Regions from separate parts of the Photobacterium sp. GSS17 genome, predicted to be linked through region 4. Evidence: predicted binding sites of a transcription regulator. Region 4 holds the regulator's gene; each other region holds the start of a gene.
What was found. The regulator CRP, encoded in region 4, controls carbon source genes, mostly activating them, when cyclic AMP is high. The targets are predictions, from matches to a motif close to TGTGANNNNNNTCACA.

Region 1: typA (translational GTPase TypA) is a predicted target of CRP. The motif match lies at 1,909-1,924, and genes of this name have one in related genera.
Region 2: PGW97_RS13725 (CTP synthase) is a predicted target of CRP. The motif match lies at 2,217-2,232, and genes of this name have one in related genera.
Region 3: recB (exodeoxyribonuclease V subunit beta) is a predicted target of CRP. The motif match lies at 2,530-2,545, and genes of this name have one in related genera.

What each region holds. Positions count from the first base shown of each region.
Region 1 is NZ_CP117517.1:106,089-110,280, forward strand. Features, by position in the region: gene glnA (glutamate--ammonia ligase) at 83-1,492, opposite strand; gene typA (translational GTPase TypA) at 2,027-3,856, shown strand; gene PGW97_RS00510 (AAA family ATPase) at 3,945-4,192, shown strand, end outside.
Region 2 is NZ_CP117517.1:3,036,114-3,040,305, forward strand. Features, by position in the region: gene eno (phosphopyruvate hydratase) at 1-412, opposite strand, end outside; gene PGW97_RS13725 (CTP synthase) at 493-2,133, opposite strand; gene mazG (nucleoside triphosphate pyrophosphohydrolase) at 2,345-3,160, opposite strand; gene relA (GTP diphosphokinase) at 3,423-4,192, opposite strand, start outside.
Region 3 is NZ_CP117517.1:2,963,647-2,967,838, forward strand. Features, by position in the region: gene recB (exodeoxyribonuclease V subunit beta) at 1-2,394, opposite strand, end outside; gene recC (exodeoxyribonuclease V subunit gamma) at 2,716-4,192, opposite strand, start outside.
Region 4 is NZ_CP117517.1:3,305,638-3,309,829, reverse strand. Features, by position in the region: gene astD (succinylglutamate-semialdehyde dehydrogenase) at 1-640, shown strand, start outside; gene PGW97_RS15125 (DUF1338 domain-containing protein) at 685-1,479, shown strand; gene PGW97_RS15120 (hypothetical protein) at 1,703-1,882, opposite strand; gene crp (cAMP-activated global transcriptional regulator CRP) at 2,233-2,865, opposite strand; gene PGW97_RS15110 (OsmC family protein) at 3,138-3,545, shown strand; gene PGW97_RS15105 (phosphoribulokinase) at 3,709-4,192, opposite strand, start outside.

The DNA.
Region 1 (4,192 bases), 380 kb from region 4:
CCGGTCTGACCAACGGCAAGTGTAAAAAGGCCGGCTTGTGAAGCCGGCCTAAAAGTAACGCTGTGATTACACTGCGAATTTCTTATACAGAGTAGTACAGTTCGAATTCCAGTGGGTGCGTCGCCATGTTGATCTTCTGCACGTCCTGAGTTTTCAGAGCGATGTAAGAATCAATGAAGTCATCAGAGAACACGCCGCCAGCGGTCAGGAACTCACGATCTTCGTCTAGGCACTGAAGCGCTTGTTGTAGTGATTCTGCAACCTTTGGAATCTCTGCTGCTTCTTCAGCTGGCAGATCGTACAGGTCTTTATCCATCGCTTCCCCTGGGTGGATCTTGTTCCGGATACCGTCAAGACCCGCCATCAGCATGGCTGCAAACGCCAGGTATGGGTTTGCTGCTGGATCTGGGAAGCGCACTTCGATACGACGCGCTTTCGGGCTTGGTACCACAGGGATACGGATAGAAGCAGAACGGTTACGCGCTGAGTAAGCCAGCATTACTGGTGCTTCGTAGTGAGGAACCAGACGCTTGTACGAGTTGGTCGACGGGTTAGTCAGTGCGTTCAGTGCACGTGCGTGCTTGATGATACCGCCGATGTAGTACAGAGCCATTTCAGACAGGCCGCCGTATTTGTCGCCCGCAAACAGGTTCTGACCGTCTTTCGCCAGAGATTGGTGTACGTGCATACCAGAACCGTTGTCGCCCACCAGTGGTTTAGGCATGAAGGTCGCGGTTTTGCCGAAAGCGTGTGCGACGTTGTGTACAACGTATTTGTAGATCTGGATTTCGTCCGCTTTGGTTGTCAGCGTGTTGAAGCGCGTGGCGATCTCGTTCTGACCTGCAGTCGCGACTTCGTGGTGGTGTGCTTCAACAACCAGGCCCATCTCTTCCATGATCAGACACATGGCTGAACGGATATCCTGAGAAGAATCAACCGGCGCCACTGGGAAGTAACCGCCTTTCACGCCTGGACGGTGACCTTTGTTACCGCCTTCGATGTCAGAACCTGTGTTCCATGCCGCTTCGATGTCGTCAATCTTGAAGAAAGAACCAGACATATCGGTCGAGAATTTCACGTCATCGAACAGGAAGAATTCTGGTTCTGGACCAACCAATACAGTGTCAGCGATGCCAGTTGAGCGCATGTAGTCTTCTGCGCGTTTAGCGATAGAACGTGGGTCGCGATCGTAGCCCTGCATAGTCGCAGGTTCCAGGATGTCACAACGAATGTTCAGAGTGGCATCTTCTGTGAACGGGTCCAGTACTGCTGATGATGCGTCTGGCATCATTACCATGTCTGATTCGTTGATGCCTTTCCAGCCAGCAACAGAAGAACCGTCGAACATTTTACCTTCTTCAAAGAAGTCGGCATCAATCTGGTGAGCTGGGATAGAGATATGCTGCTCTTTACCTTTGGTATCGGTAAAGCGTAGGTCAACAAACTTGACTTCGTTTTCCTGGATCAGCGCGAGTACGTTTTCAACTGACATCTTGAGTAACCTCCGGTGTTAGATTGGGCAACGGGCCACAAAATAGGTAATGAGCATGCATTGCTCAGCTAAAATCTATTAAGCGAGAACCGTGCCAACTTTTAAAAGCCCCAAAACAGCGCATTAGCGTGAGTAAAAGGGCAAATGCGCACTTCTGATGCACCAACTTGGTGATGCTGTGCACCATTGTGGTGCGATTGGTGACAAGTCCCGTCTTTCCTGGTGCGCGCCATTACTATTAGTCCATGGTCGCATATTGTCAATTGCTGCTGGCGGGAGTTTCAGGAAAAAGTGGTCGGTTTCATGGAAACGTCAAATAAAGAGGGGAACGGCCGGAAGTCGCTGCCATTATTCAGCTTAAATCGCCCAAACGGCGGGGGATACGGGGGCATGGTGCGCTTGAGCGCAAAAAAGCCGGTGATATAAATCACATAATAGGTGGGTTTTGACGTAAAATCTGTTAGATTATGAGCCGTTTTTTTAACCACGTGGCAACCGTCCGGTCGCTGCATGTTCTGAGTGAATGTAAAACACATGTCAAATCCACAGATCGATAAATTAAGAAATATCGCAATCATTGCGCACGTTGACCACGGTAAAACGACTCTGGTTGACAAATTGCTTCAGCAATCTGGCACGTTAGAGTCTCGCGGTGAAGTAGAAGAACGCGTAATGGATTCCAACGACATCGAAAAAGAGCGTGGTATTACCATTCTGGCTAAGAACACAGCGATCAACTGGAACGATTACCGCATCAACATCGTTGATACTCCGGGACACGCCGACTTCGGTGGTGAAGTTGAGCGTATCATGTCGATGGTTGACTCAGTACTGCTGATCGTTGATGCCGTTGACGGTCCGATGCCACAGACGCGTTTCGTAACGCAAAAAGCGTTTGCTCACGGCCTGAAGCCAATCGTGGTAATCAACAAAATTGACCGTCCGGGTGCACGTCCTGATTGGGTTATGGATCAGGTATTTGACCTGTTCGACAACCTGGGTGCGACTGACGAGCAGCTGGATTTCCGTGTAGTGTACGCATCGGCTCTGAACGGCTGGGCAACATTGGAAGAAGGCGAAACTGGCGAGAACATGGAACCTCTGTTCCAGGCTATCGTAGATAACGTTGCTGCGCCAAACGTTGACGTTGATGGTTCGCTGCAGATGCAAATTTCTCAGCTGGATTACAGCTCATACGTGGGTGTTATCGGTGTTGGCCGTGTTACACGTGGTTCGGTGAAGCCAAACCAGCAAGTTACCGTTGTGGGTGCTGACGGCACTAAGCGTAACGGTAAAGTTGGTACAGTACTGGGTTACCTGGGTCTGGAGCGTCACGATGTTGCGCAGGCGACAGCGGGTGACATCATCGCAATCACAGGTCTGGGCGAGCTGAAAATCTCTGACACTATCTGTGACGTGAATGCTGTTGAAGCGCTGCCAGCTCTGTCTGTTGACGAGCCAACAGTTACTATGACCTTCCAGGTAAACACCTCTCCGTTTGCGGGTAAAGAAGGTAAGTTCGTAACGTCACGTAACATTCTTGAGCGTCTGCAGAAAGAACTGGTTCACAACGTTGCTCTGCGTGTAGAAGAAACGGATGACCCGGACAAGTTCCGCGTATCAGGCCGTGGTGAGCTGCACCTGTCTATCCTGATCGAAAACATGCGTCGTGAAGGCTTTGAGCTGGCAGTATCTCGTCCGGAAGTAATCCTGAAAGAAGAAGATGGTCAGCTGATGGAACCGTATGAAACGGTGACTATCGACGTGATGGAAGAGCACCAGGGCGGCATCATGGAAAACATCGGTCTGCGTAAAGGTGAGCTGACTGATATGGCACCGGACGGCAAAGGCCGTGTACGTATGGACTTCATGATGCCTTCTCGTGGCCTGATTGGCTTCCAGACAGAGTTCATGACCCTGACTTCAGGTTCTGGCCTGCTGTACCACACGTTTGATCACTACGGTCCGCACAAAGGTGGCGAAATCGGCCAGCGTGTGAACGGCGTACTGATTTCTAACGCAACCGGTAAAGCCCTGACTTACGCACTGTTCAACCTGCAGGAGCGTGGCCGTCTGTTTGCTGAGCACGCAGATGAAGTGTACGAAGGTCAGATCATCGGTATTCACAACCGTTCAAACGACCTGACAGTAAACTGTCTGAAAGGTAAGCAGCTGACTAACGTTCGTGCTTCTGGTACGGATGAAGCACAGGTTCTGACTCCGGCGATCAAGTTCACTCTGGAGCAGGCGCTTGAGTTCATCGATGATGACGAGCTGGTAGAAGTAACGCCAGAAAGCATCCGTATCCGTAAGAAACTGCTGACGGAAACCGATCGTAAGCGTGCAAGCCGTTCAGCGAAATAATCGCTAACCGCATGTACTGAATCAATCCCTCCATCGCGCAAGCATGGGGGGATTGTTTTATCTGGCCAGGTAAATGGAAAACTGACCTATGCAACCGATAATCATCACCGGCGGCCCGGGTGCCGGCAAAACCACACTGCTGCAGGCGCTGGCCCAACGGGGCTACCTGACGTACCCGGAAGTGTCCCGCGCCCTGATCCGGGAAGAATCAGCCCGTGACGACGGCATTCTGCCCTGGACCGATTTACCGGGTTTTGCTGCGCTGTGCCTGGATCGCATGAGCAGCCAGCGTGAGCAGGCGGCGTGCAGTACGATGCCGGCGTTTGTGGATCGGGC
Region 2 (4,192 bases), 270 kb from region 4:
TTAGCTCAGCGATGTGCTCGTACAGAGGCATGCCTTTAGCAGCAGCTGCTGCTTTAGCGTTCGCCAGAGAAACAGCCAGAATTGCGTTCGCACCGAAGTTAGATTTGTTTTCAGTACCGTCAAGGTCGATCATGATCTGATCGATGTCAGCTTGTGCTTTCGCGTCTTTACCAATCAGGGCTTCAGCGATTGGGCCGTTAACTGCTTCAACAGCTTTCAGTACACCTTTACCCAGGAAACGAGACTTATCACCGTCGCGCAGCTCAAGAGCTTCACGAGAACCAGTTGATGCACCAGATGGTGCAGCCGCCATACCTACGAAACCGCCTTCCAGGTGAACTTCCGCTTCAACAGTAGGGTTACCACGTGAATCGATAATTTCACGACCTAGAACTTTAACGATCTTAGACATTGTGTTTCCTCTTGCTTTATCTTCAATTTAAAAGCTAAAAAAATAGCTGTAGCTCTTACCGCTACAGCTATCCGTAATCCTTACTTGTTTAGCTCACCGCGCTGGTTTTCGCCAGCGGCTTTTACGAAGCCGGCAAACAGCGGGTGACCGTCGCGAGGGGTTGAAGTGAACTCAGGGTGGAACTGAGCAGCCACAAACCAAGGATGGTTAGGGTTCTCGATAATTTCCACCAGCTTCTTGTCCGCCGACAGGCCAGAAATTTTCAGACCCGCTTTTTCCAACTGCGGGATGTAGTGATTGTTCACTTCATAACGGTGACGGTGACGCTCGTGAATCGTCGCGTTACCGTACAGCTCGCGCGCTTTCGTGCCATCAATCAGGTGACACAGCTGTGAGCCCAGACGCATTGTACCGCCCAGATCAGACTTCTCAGTACGCTCTTCAACTTTACCTTCGTTATCAACCCACTCAGTAATCAAGCCAACAACAGGGTTCGCTGATTCAGGGTTGAACTCGGTTGAGTGCGCACCTTCCAGACCAGCGACGTTACGAGCGAACTCGATCAGAGCAACCTGCATGCCCAGACAGATACCCAGGTAAGGGATCTTGTTCTCGCGAGCATACTTGGCAGTCATGATCTTGCCTTCGATACCACGGTTACCGAAGCCACCCGGAACCAGGATTGCATCCAGGCCTTCCAGTACTTCAGTACCTTTTGATTCTACGTCTTGAGAATCAATGTATTTGATTTTCACTGACAGACGGTTTTTCAGGCCGGCGTGCTTCAACGCTTCGTTCACTGACTTGTACGCGTCTGGCAGTTCGATGTACTTGCCCACCATACCGATGGTCACTTCAGCGGTCGGATTGGCTTCTTCGTAGATAACCTGTTCCCACTCAGACAGATCGGCTTCTGGTGCTGTAATGCCAAAACGCTGACATACCAGATCATCCAGACCCTGAGCTTTAATCAGTTGTGGGATCTTGTAGATTGAATCTACGTCTTTCATTGAGATAACCGCTTTCTCCGGCACGTTACAGAACAGTGCAATCTTGGCACGTTCGTTGGCTGGGATCATACGGTCAGAACGGCAGATCAGCACATCTGGCTGAATACCGATAGACAGCAGTTCTTTTACAGAATGCTGAGTTGGTTTCGTTTTCACTTCGCCTGCTGCTGCCAGGTATGGCACCAGTGTCAGGTGAGTGAACATGGCGCGCTCACGGCCCAGTTCAACCGCCAACTGGCGAATTGCTTCCATGAACGGCAGTGATTCGATATCACCAACAGTACCGCCAACTTCAACGATTGCGATGTCGTGGCCTTCCGCACCTGCGATCACGCGCTCTTTGATGGCATTGGTAATGTGAGGGATAACCTGAATAGTGGCGCCCAGGTAGTCACCACGACGCTCTTTACGCAGTACGTCGGCATACACGCGACCTGCTGTAAAGTTGTTGCGTTTCGTCATCTTGGTACGAATGAAACGCTCGTAGTGACCCAAGTCTAGGTCAGTCTCTGCACCGTCTTCCGTTACGAATACTTCACCGTGTTGAGTTGGGCTCATTGTGCCTGGGTCAACATTGATGTAAGGGTCAAGCTTCATCATGGTCACTTTCAGACCACGAGCTTCTAGAATAGCCGCAAGAGAGGCTGCAGCAATACCTTTACCTAGTGAGGATACGACCCCGCCCGTAACAAAAATGTAATTCGTTGTCATGTTTTACCTGGAAGATTGGTATAGAGGATATAAAAAGTATCTGGACGGGAAATTAGTATACCAGACACACTTTATCGCCACAACGTGAAAACTATCACAGCAGGATTGGTTTTTTTTTGTTTCAAATCAATTCTGCCTGTCAGGGGCGTTAATAATAACTATGTTGATCAGATAACGCCCTGATTCCCCGTATGGCAAGCCCTGTTTGCACTTACCGTGTGCCCTTTTTCTCCCGCACTTTTACCTCATCCCAGATGCGATCCAGTTGCTCCAGGCTGCAGTCGTCAAGTTGCTTTCCTTGTTCTAGCACAGTTTGCTCAACTTGGCGAAACCGGCGCTCGAATTTCTGGTTAGCTCGGGCCAGCGCCTGCTCCGGTTTGACCTTGAGGTGGCGACTTAAATTGGCCACCGCGAACAACAGATCCCCCATTTCTTCTTCAATGCGATCCTGATCCCGCGAGGCCTGAACGGCTTCTTCCATCACTTCTTCAATCTCTTCACGCACTTTGTCGACTACCGGCCCGAGTGTCTCCCAGTCAAAGCCATGACTGGCACAGCGCTTCTGGATTTTCTCTGCCCGGCTCAGCGCCGGCAGCGCCAGGGGAATATTTGCCAGCACACTGTGATCCTCACCTTTGGCAGCACGCTCTTTGGCTTTTTCCGCTTCCCAGTTAGCATGAATGGCCGACTCATCAGCAAACTCGGTTTGGCTGAACACATGAGGGTGACGGCGGATCAGTTTATCGTTAATGCCGGCCACAACCTGGTCAAAATCAAACAACCCCTGCTCTTTGCCCAACTGGCTGTAAAACACCACCTGAAACAGCAAATCGCCCAGCTCCTCTCGCACGTCATCCCAGTTTCGCTGGGCAATGGCGTCCGCCACTTCGTATGCTTCTTCCAGTGTGTGCGGCACGATGGTGGCAAAGGTCTGTTTCAGATCCCACGGGCATCCCTGCTGCGGGTCGCGCAAGGTGGCCATAATGTCAATCAGTTGCTCGATCGGAGCAGGTTTTACGTTACTCATGGTAGCTGGAGTCTCGGTTGAATGATTCAGTTGAATGGTTTAGTTGAATGGTTCAGTGGAACGGTGCTGTTAAATAAATCGGTGGAATAACTCAATAGAACGATCAGTAGCATAGCTCCGTAACATAGCTCCGTTGACTAAACCGAAGAGCGCTGAGTGAGCAGGTTCGCGTCATAAAGCGCCGCTCACATGGCCCTGGGACGGCGGAACGGTTAAAAACAAAAGCGGGCCGCCGTGGCTTCCCGCTTTTGATTGCTGAGTGTTAGTGCAGACGTCTGGCTTCAGCCACATCCTTCACCTGTTCGATGCGTTTAAGCACCCGGCCCAGGACGTCGATATTGGTCAGTTCCAAATCAAAGTCGAGGATCGACAGCTGTTTCTTGAAGTCGACCCGACTCTTCATGCCGGCCACCTTGACCTTTTCGTTAGAGAAGGTGTTGGTCAGCTCTTTCAGCAAACCGCTGCGCTCAGAAGCCACAACCCGGACGGTAATGTTATAACTGCCGACAAAACCGCCGCCCCAGACCGCGTCAATGATACGCTCTGGCGCCACATGGCGCAGCTCTTCCAGCTGTTCACAGTCGCTGCGGTGCACCGAAATGCCACGTCCCTGAGTCACAAAGCCCTGGATGTCATCGCCCGGAATCGGCTGACAGCAGCGGGCAAGGTGGGTCATCAGGTTATCCACCCCTTCCACCACCACCGCATCACGGCGCGGTTTCTTGCTGGTTTTGTTACCGGCTTCCACCAGCTTCTCCAGCAACTGCTGATCTTCTTCTTCAGCCGTCGGCTTGTTGACCAGCGCATTGATGTGATTGATCACCTGATTAATACGTAGATCACCACTGCCGACCCCGGCATACAACTCGTCAGGCGAATTCACGTTGAAGCGCTTCAGGGCATAGGCTTCGGCATCTTTCAGAGTCGCGCCGATTTTCACCAGCTCGGTTTCCAAAATTTCCCGTCCGGCGGCAATGTTCTTATCGCGATCCTGCTTACGGAACCAGGCATGTACCTTGGCCCGCGCCCGAC
Region 3 (4,192 bases), 340 kb from region 4:
TTCATCGTGGAACAGCGCGGTGTCAGTTTCGCGATAGCTGCAGGCAAACGGCAGGAACACCAGGTCATATTCCAGACCTTTTGATTTGTGAATCGTGACGATTTGCACCAGTTTACGCTCCGACTCCAATCGCACCTGCTGCTCATCGACATTGCCGTTCGGGGCTTCGATGTGCTCGGCCAGCCAACGCAGCAACGCATGATCGCTGTCGAGGGTCTGGCTGGCTTGCTGTAACAGTTCACCAATATGCAGCAAGTCTGTCAGCCGACGCTCACCGCCGTTTTCACTCAACAGCCGCTCCGGGATCTTCCGCGCCGTCAGCAGATGGCGCAGCATCGGCAAAACGCCCCGGCGCTGCCACAGTTTGCGGTATTCACGAAACTCAGAAACATACTGCTCCCACTTGCCTTCATCGGCATTGAGCGCATCCAGTTCACCGATGGTCAGCGCGAACAGCCCGGAGGCCAAGGCAGCGCGCAGGGCGCGATCATCTTCCGGGGTCAGCACCGCCTGCAGCAGACGCTGCACATCCGCCGCTTCATTACAGGCGAAGACACTGTCGCGATTAGACAGGTACACGCTGGCGATCCCCTGTTGGGCCAGCGCTTCTTTGATCAGCGCTCCTTCCGTACCGGTGCGCACCAGCACCGAAATATCACAGGCTTCAATGGCGCGCGAAGGCTCGCCACCGTCAATCAACGTGGCTTTGTGTTGTTGAGCCAGGGTCAGGATACGCTGAATTTCCGCAGCGGTGGCTCGCGCCATTACCTGCTGGTATTCCCCTTTCGACACCGGTTGGTCGGCCTGCTGGTGCCAGAAACTGACCGCCGGCTGTCGCTGTCCGTCCAGCGCCCAGCCGCGCTCCGCCGCTTTCGGGCTGTGGCTGACCGGCAGGAAGGTGATGTCCTGATCGTAAATAAACGGCTTGTTCGGGTGCTCAAAAATCCGGTTGACCGCCGCCACCATTTCGGCAGTGGAACGCCAGTTGATGCCCAGCGTGTAATGGGCGGACACCTGCCGCCGCGCTTTGATATATGTAAAAATATCGGCTCCCCGGAAGGCATAGATCGCCTGCTTGGGATCGCCGATCATAAACAGGCCGCAGACATCAGGTTCTGCGGGCAATGCTGTTTTTGCAAACTCGGCGCTTGACTCCCCGGCGGCCTGAGCGGAATCACCATAAACGGTATTGAAAATGCTGTATTGCAGGGGGTCGGTATCCTGAAATTCATCGATCATCGCGACCGGGTACTGACGCCGGATCCGGCTCGCCAGCATCCCCATCTCATCATTGCTGAGCGCAGCAGCCAGCTGGGTCAGAAGATCGTCAAACGCCAGCCAGCCTTTGCGCTGCTTGGCTTCAGTCAGTAGCTGACGGCATTCCTGAATAGCGTGAGCCAGCAGTGGATCCCGGATGGTCGGTGGGTTAGCAAGCAGCGCACTGATCGCCTCAAAAACCGCATGGGTCGGCACTTCCCCTTTCGTGGTTTTCTCCGCCAGCTCTTGCTGATCAAACTTGGCCAGCGCCTTGGGCAGGGCGTACCCGGTGTTATCCTGATTCGCCCACTCACTGACTTCCGCCAGGGCTTTAGGCAGGCTGGTTTTGGTATAACTGCGTTTATTGACGCCGGAGTTGGCGATCAGGTCGTGAAAGTCCCCGGCATGCTCCCGCCAGAGCTGCTTCACCTGATTGATCCGCGCCAGATTGCTGTCATGCAGAGCCTGCAAGCTGTCGCCGAGCGCCGGTGCCCGGACTTCAACTTCCGCACCGGACAGGAAGGTGTTGATCGCCCCCAGCAGAGCGGCCGGTGTTTTCCAGTGCCGACGTACTTCTTCTGCCAGCGTGCGCGGCAGCGGATAAAAGTTCCGGCGCCAGTAGTCGGCCACCACCTGCGCCCGCAACTGGCTCTCTTCGGTAATAAATTCGTTGTTGAACAGGCTGCCGGACTCAAACGCATTTTGTGTCAGCATCCGCTGACAAAAACCGTGAATGGTATAGATAGCAGCTTCGTCCATCTGGCGCTCGGCCTGCAACAGGATCGCTGCAGCCGCCTTATGATCCGGCAGATCTTCCAGCAGCGGAGCGATCACCGGATCCTGGCTGGTACCACGGCTGAACGCCACTCTGGCATCATGAATACGGCGACGGATACGATCTCGCAACTCGGCAGTCGCCGCTTCGGTAAACGTCACCACCAGAATCTGATCCACTGTCAGTTCACGGGGAAAACGGCTCTGACTGTCCCCATGTCCCAGCAGCAGGCGCAGGTACAGGCTGGCAATGGTGAAGGTTTTACCGGTACCGGCAGAGGCTTCAATCAGCCGGTTGCCGTGAAGCGGAAAGGTCATCGCTTCCAACGGCTCCGGTGTCGTTGTCATCGTTTGTTGAGTCATAGAATACGCAGATTCCCGTGCTGGAACCCAGCCACGTTTTGTAAACAAAGCCGTGCCCGTTCCAGATATTTTTTTGTGAACTGGCCCATATCCAAATAAAAATATCGAATATCGCCACTATGTCTTATATCAATATGAGAGATGTTTCACGGTTTTGTAACATCGGCTTCGTTATTATCCCGGCCACGAAATCGGGTCACCTCTGGACCGGTGGCCGTACAGCAAGCCCTACATAAAATAATTACTTTGCTGGCGGCCACACTACACCTTTCCTGGTTTTACCGCGACGTTTCCACCGCCCTCCAGCTTACACCACCACCGCTATTCAACCGGCTGCAAGCGCAGCAGTGCAGGCTTGAGCACTTGTGTACCCCAATGCATGACCTCGGCGGCTAACGCTTCATCCCACTGTGGCCAGACCCGCGCAATGTAACTGTTTTCACCTTCTCCGCTGCGCATGTATGCCGGGTTAAACATGGCCTGCATACTGTCTGCACCTTTCTCCAGTGCCTCACTGTCTTCACACCAGTCCCCCTGCTTATCGCGCCCGGCCAGGATCCCTTCATACGCGGTTTTGGGCAGGTACGGCAGCGGCTGGCATTGCCCCAGGTAATAAGCCTGTACCAGGATTTCCAGGTATTGCAGCGCTGTCTCGGCACTGACCGGCTCAAACTGCCACGCTCCGTCAAGTCCAATCAGTGTGGTGGTCGGGCCGTTAAGCTCAGCCGAGGCACAAAGGTGTTCAATCCAGCCCGACAGCATATCCTGAGCGCGAATTTTCCCCGGACGATAACGCACCAGTCCCTGCGATGTACGATGCTTGAGCCAGCCTTGCAGACGCAGGGCACGGCCATCAATCGTCAGCGGCAAGTCGACTTCCTGATCCGGTCGGCGATCAGTCATATGTTCCGCGATGGTTTGCGCCAGGCTTTCAATCACGCCGCGCTCTTCCACCAGCTCCAGCTCACCGAACTGCGCCACCGGCAGACGCCCCGCCGCTTGCTGATAACGGGTAAACTGCGCAAACAGTGCTTCCCGATCCGGTGACGGATGCTGTCCCGAAGGGGACAAGGCACTGCTATCCTGCAGGAAGGTGTTCAACAAGGACTCACGCAGCTGATAACGTTCCAAATTATCCAGAGCAAACGGCTCGTCATCCTCGACCGCGCCCGGCCCGGCATCGAAGAACACTTTCAGTCGACGGTTGAAGAAATACTGCACCGGCAGTCGCCAGAAACGAAGCAGTTCAGCCAGCTCCAGTATCCCGCCATTATCATCCACCTGCGGCGGCAATGGCTGGCTGATAAACGGCGCTACCGACAGCGGATCCCGCCGGGCCGCAGGCAGCCATTCAATGGCATAGCTGGGCTGATCGCCCTCAAAAGCCTTGGGACTGAACGGAACCAGCGGGTGCTCAAAAGTCAGTGCTGTTAGCAATTCTTTGGCAGATTCGTCCGCCGGTTGCGACTGATGACCCTCCAGACAGTATCCCTGTTGGCAGTATTCCAGCAGTTCACTGACCAGAACGGATGGCACTTTCTCACTGTTGTCCTGAATCGAACGGCCGACATAACTGATATACAGGGTTTCCTGCGCAGATTGCAGCGCTTCCAGGAACAGGTAGCGGTCATCATCGCGACGGGAACGATCGCCGTGCTTGCCACGGCCAACCATCAGGTCAAACCCTTCCGGTGCAATGGAGCGCGGATAAACCCCGTCATTCATTCCCAGCAGACACACCACTTTGAACGGGATCGAACGCATCGGCATCAAGGTACAGAAGTTCACCTGACCGGCA
Region 4 (4,192 bases):
TGCCGGTCAGCGTTGTACCTGTGCCCGTCGCCTGTACCTGCCGAAAGGGGAAGCTGGCGATGCCGTGTTGGCTCGTCTGATTGAAGTTGCCGGCAACATTAAAGTGGGTGGCCAGTTCGATGAGCCGGCACCGTTTATGGGGCCGCAGATTTCGGTTCAGGCCGCAGACAACATTATCCGTGCTCAGGCTAACCTGATTGAACTGGGTGGCAAACCGCTGCTGGAAGCGACTCGCGGCCAGGGCGCCGTGGTGACGCCGGGTATCATCGAAGTCAGTGATATTGCCGTGCTGCCGGATGAAGAATATTTCGGTCCGCTGCTGCAAGTGGCTCGCTATGATGATCTGGAGCAGGCGGTTGAGCTGGCAAACAACACCCGTTACGGCCTGTCTGCTGGTCTGGTTTCTACCGACGACAGCGAGTGGCAATACTTCATTGACCATATCCGTGCCGGTGTCGTGAACCGTAACCGTCAGCTGACGGGCGCAAGCGGTGATGCACCGTTCGGTGGTCCGGGGGCTTCGGGCAACCTGCGTCCAAGTGCGTACTACGCGGCAGACTACTGTGCCTACCCAATGGCATCAATGGAAGGCGACCACACTGAAGTTCCGGCGCAACTATCACCGGGGATCAGCCTGTAAATCCGGGCGCCTGAATTCACTTTAGTTAAGAGGATGGCAAACACATGGAAAGGGTAGAGAAACTGTTTGAAGGGCTGTGGCAGGATTACATTCAGCGTTTGTGTCCGTCAGCGGCGCAGGTTCATGACCTGCTGACCGAAGACGAACCGCTGCTTAATGATCATATTGCGTTGCGGACCTTCAACCTGCCCAAAGTGGGACTGGATCGCCTGGCGGCGCCGTTTATCGCGATCGGCTACAAACCGTGCGGCAAGTATCATTTCGAAGCGAAGAAGCTGTATGCTGAGCACTTTGAGCACCCGAACCCGCGTGCACCGAAAGTGTTCATCAGTGAGTTGATGGTTGGACAATTCAGTTCTGAACTGCAGCAAGCGGTGCGTGAGCTGGTTAACCAAGTACCGGAAGAGGCGCTGAATGATCCTGCGTTCCTGTACGGCGGCCGTTTGTGGGAGCTGGATTTTGCGACCTACGACATGCTGTCAGCAGAAAGTGAGTATGCAGGTTGGGTGGCTGCGCACGGTTACGGGGCTAACCACTTTACGGTCAGCATCAATCAGCTTGAGCAGTTTACCGAAGTGGTTGAGGTGAACCAGCTGCTGCGTCACAACGGGTTTGTCATCAATGAGTCAGGTGGTGAAGTCAAAGGCAGCCCTGAAGTGCTGCTGGAACAGTCATCGACCATGGCTGATCGGGTTGATGTCGGCTTTACGGATGGTGTTCACTCGATTCCGGGTGGCTTCTATGAGTTCGCTAAGCGTTACCCAATGCCTGACGGTGAGTTGTACTCGGGCTTTGTAGAAGCATCTGCCGACAAGATCTTCGAAAGTACGAACATGTAAAACGCCCATTTATCGCAGAATGGGTCACCAAGCCTTGAGGGTCTGACCTTCAAGGCTGCTCTCTGGTCAATAGCGATAACCGATCAGAATCCCAATGAGATGCTTTCCCTTTGCCCCGCAGCGGTTGTTGCAGGGCTTTTTTCGTTCAGGCTCTGCTGTTTCGTACCACATGTTTGTGGGATGGTGTTTAGTGCCAGCGCATGGCAGGCATCGGTTATCAGCGTCAGTGCTGGCAATCCAGCGGTGGCAACGGCAGGGCAGCCGGACAGCCGTCCTGTAAGGTTGTTTGCTCATGGTAATGGCGGTTGCCGCTAAAGCCGGTCAACTCGACGGTGGCAGGCAACGGGGCAATGATAGCCGGGCTCAATGAGGGCTGGTGCGGGGAAAAACGCTCGATATCCATATCTGTTATCCGTGTCAGGACCTTGCATCAGTTGCATAGGCGTCTCTCCTGAATGTAGCACTTGTCCGGCCGGAGGCAAGGGGGAAAAGGGTGAGCGTGTCGGCAACTCTCGGATGTATCGCGCCGCAACGCCGGGCGATCTCTCGCGCTGCTGGGTGTCGCGAGCATTCAAGTCCCGCCAATGTTGCTAAGTACGGTTCCTGGCAACACGGTAATGAGCGAGGGGGACGTCGTGAGAGGGACTCTGAAGCAGGGGGTGCATAAAGGGATAAGGGCTAGTTGGTATGCCGGTGGCTGATAATAAAAAAGCCGCTGAGCGCGGCTTTTTTCACTGACGTTGCAGCGGCATCTTAGCGCGTACCGTAAACCACGATGGTTTTACCGTGCGCAGAGATCAGGTTCTGCTCTTCCAGCATCTTCAGAATACGGCCAACCGTTTCACGGGAACAGCCAACAATCTGACCGATTTCCTGACGGGTGATCTTAATCTGCATGCCATCCGGGTGAGTCATTGCATCCGGCTGTTTTGCCAGGTTCAGAAGTGTCTGAGCAATGCGGCCTGTTACGTCCAGGAATGCCAGGTCGCCGACTTTCTGGCTGGTCACTTGCAGACGGCGAGCCATCTGTGCTGACAAGCGCATCAGAATATCAGGGTTAACCTGAATCAGCTGGCGGAATTTCTTGAATGAAATTTCTGCCACTTCGCATGGGGTCTTCGCGCGAACCCAAGCAGTACGCTCCTGGCCTTCTTCGAACAGGCCAAGCTCACCGATGAAGTCACCCTGGTTTAGGTATGACAGGATCATCTCCTTGCCTTCTTCATCCTTGATTAGGACAGCAACAGAACCCTTAACGATGTAGTAGAGTGTTTCCGCTTTTTCCCCTGCATGGATCAACGTACTTTTTGATGGGTACTTGTGGATGTGGCAATGGGAAAGAAACCACTCTAGAGTTGGATCTGTTTGAGGTTTACCTGGAACCATATTACTAACTTCCTCTGCGTTTGTTGCCCAACAACGACGTCCCTATAAGTTTGAGGCTGGGCCTAACAATAATTTGTTCGCCGTTTAGGATATTCAGTCAACCGCTGGGCTGCAAGCTCACGTGAATAATTAGTTCAGAGTTTATCTTTTTTCGGCGCGTATTTCTTGATATTGATCTATCGGAAAAGGCCATTTCGTGGTCATAAGTGTGCACATGATCACACAGTTGTCAGATAGTGCCAAAACACCCTATTTTAGAGAAGGAGAAAGCCATGCAATCACGAGTGAAATGGGTCGAGAATTTGACCTTTTTGGGTCAGTCAAATTCCGGCCACAGCGTGGTGATGGACGGAAACGGCGGAGAAAAAGCGCCAAGTCCGATGGAAATGGTTTTAATGGCTGCGGGTGGCTGCAGTTCGGTAGATGTGGTTGACGGCCTGAAATCTGCCGGGCAGAAAATCACGGCCTGCGAAGCGCAAATTACCTCAGTACGACGTGAGCAGGCCCCGCGTCTGTTTACTTCTGCCAACATTCATTTTGTGGTCGCCGGCCACGATCTGGATGAAGCGGTGGTCGCCAAAACCGTGGCTGATTCACTGGAAAAATACTGCTCGGTTTGCCTGATGCTGGGGGAAGGGGTAGAAATGACGCACTCTTATGAAGTGATCGCTCAGGATTAATCGGCTATCGTCAGTTAACTGACGAGAACGCCTGATATGTTAAATTGCCGCCCGCCCGGTGCAATGCACTGGGCGGGCGGTGTCTTGTCGGTACCGGGTGCGGCGCTGAGGACGGTTCGTTCACGCTGCTCGCTAAGCCAAGCTCAATAACACCTCGTCGTGATTAGCTGATCTTGCCGGTATCAATTAACTGCTGGATCAGTGGACGCATAATCAGCTCCATCGCAAAACTCATCTTGCCGCCCGGCACCACCAGGGTGTTGTGGCGTGACATGAAAGAGCCCTGAATCATCGCCAGCAGGTAAGGAAAATCGACTTTCTTGATACCGCGGAAGCGGATCACTACAAAGCTCTCATCCAGGCTCGGGATCGCCTTGGCACTGAGCGGGTTCGAGGTGTCGACCGTCGGGACGCGCTGGAAGTTGATATGGGTGCGGGAGAACTGCGGCGTGATGTAGTTCAGGTAATCATCCATTGAGCGGACAATTGAATCCATCACGGCTTCCCGTGAATGGCCGCGATCGCGGGTGTCGCGCACGATCTTCTGGATCCATTCCAGGTTGACAATAGGCACCATGCCGATCAGCAGATCCACATGCTGGGCAACATTGGTGTCGCCATCCACAACCCCGCCGTGCAGCCCTTCA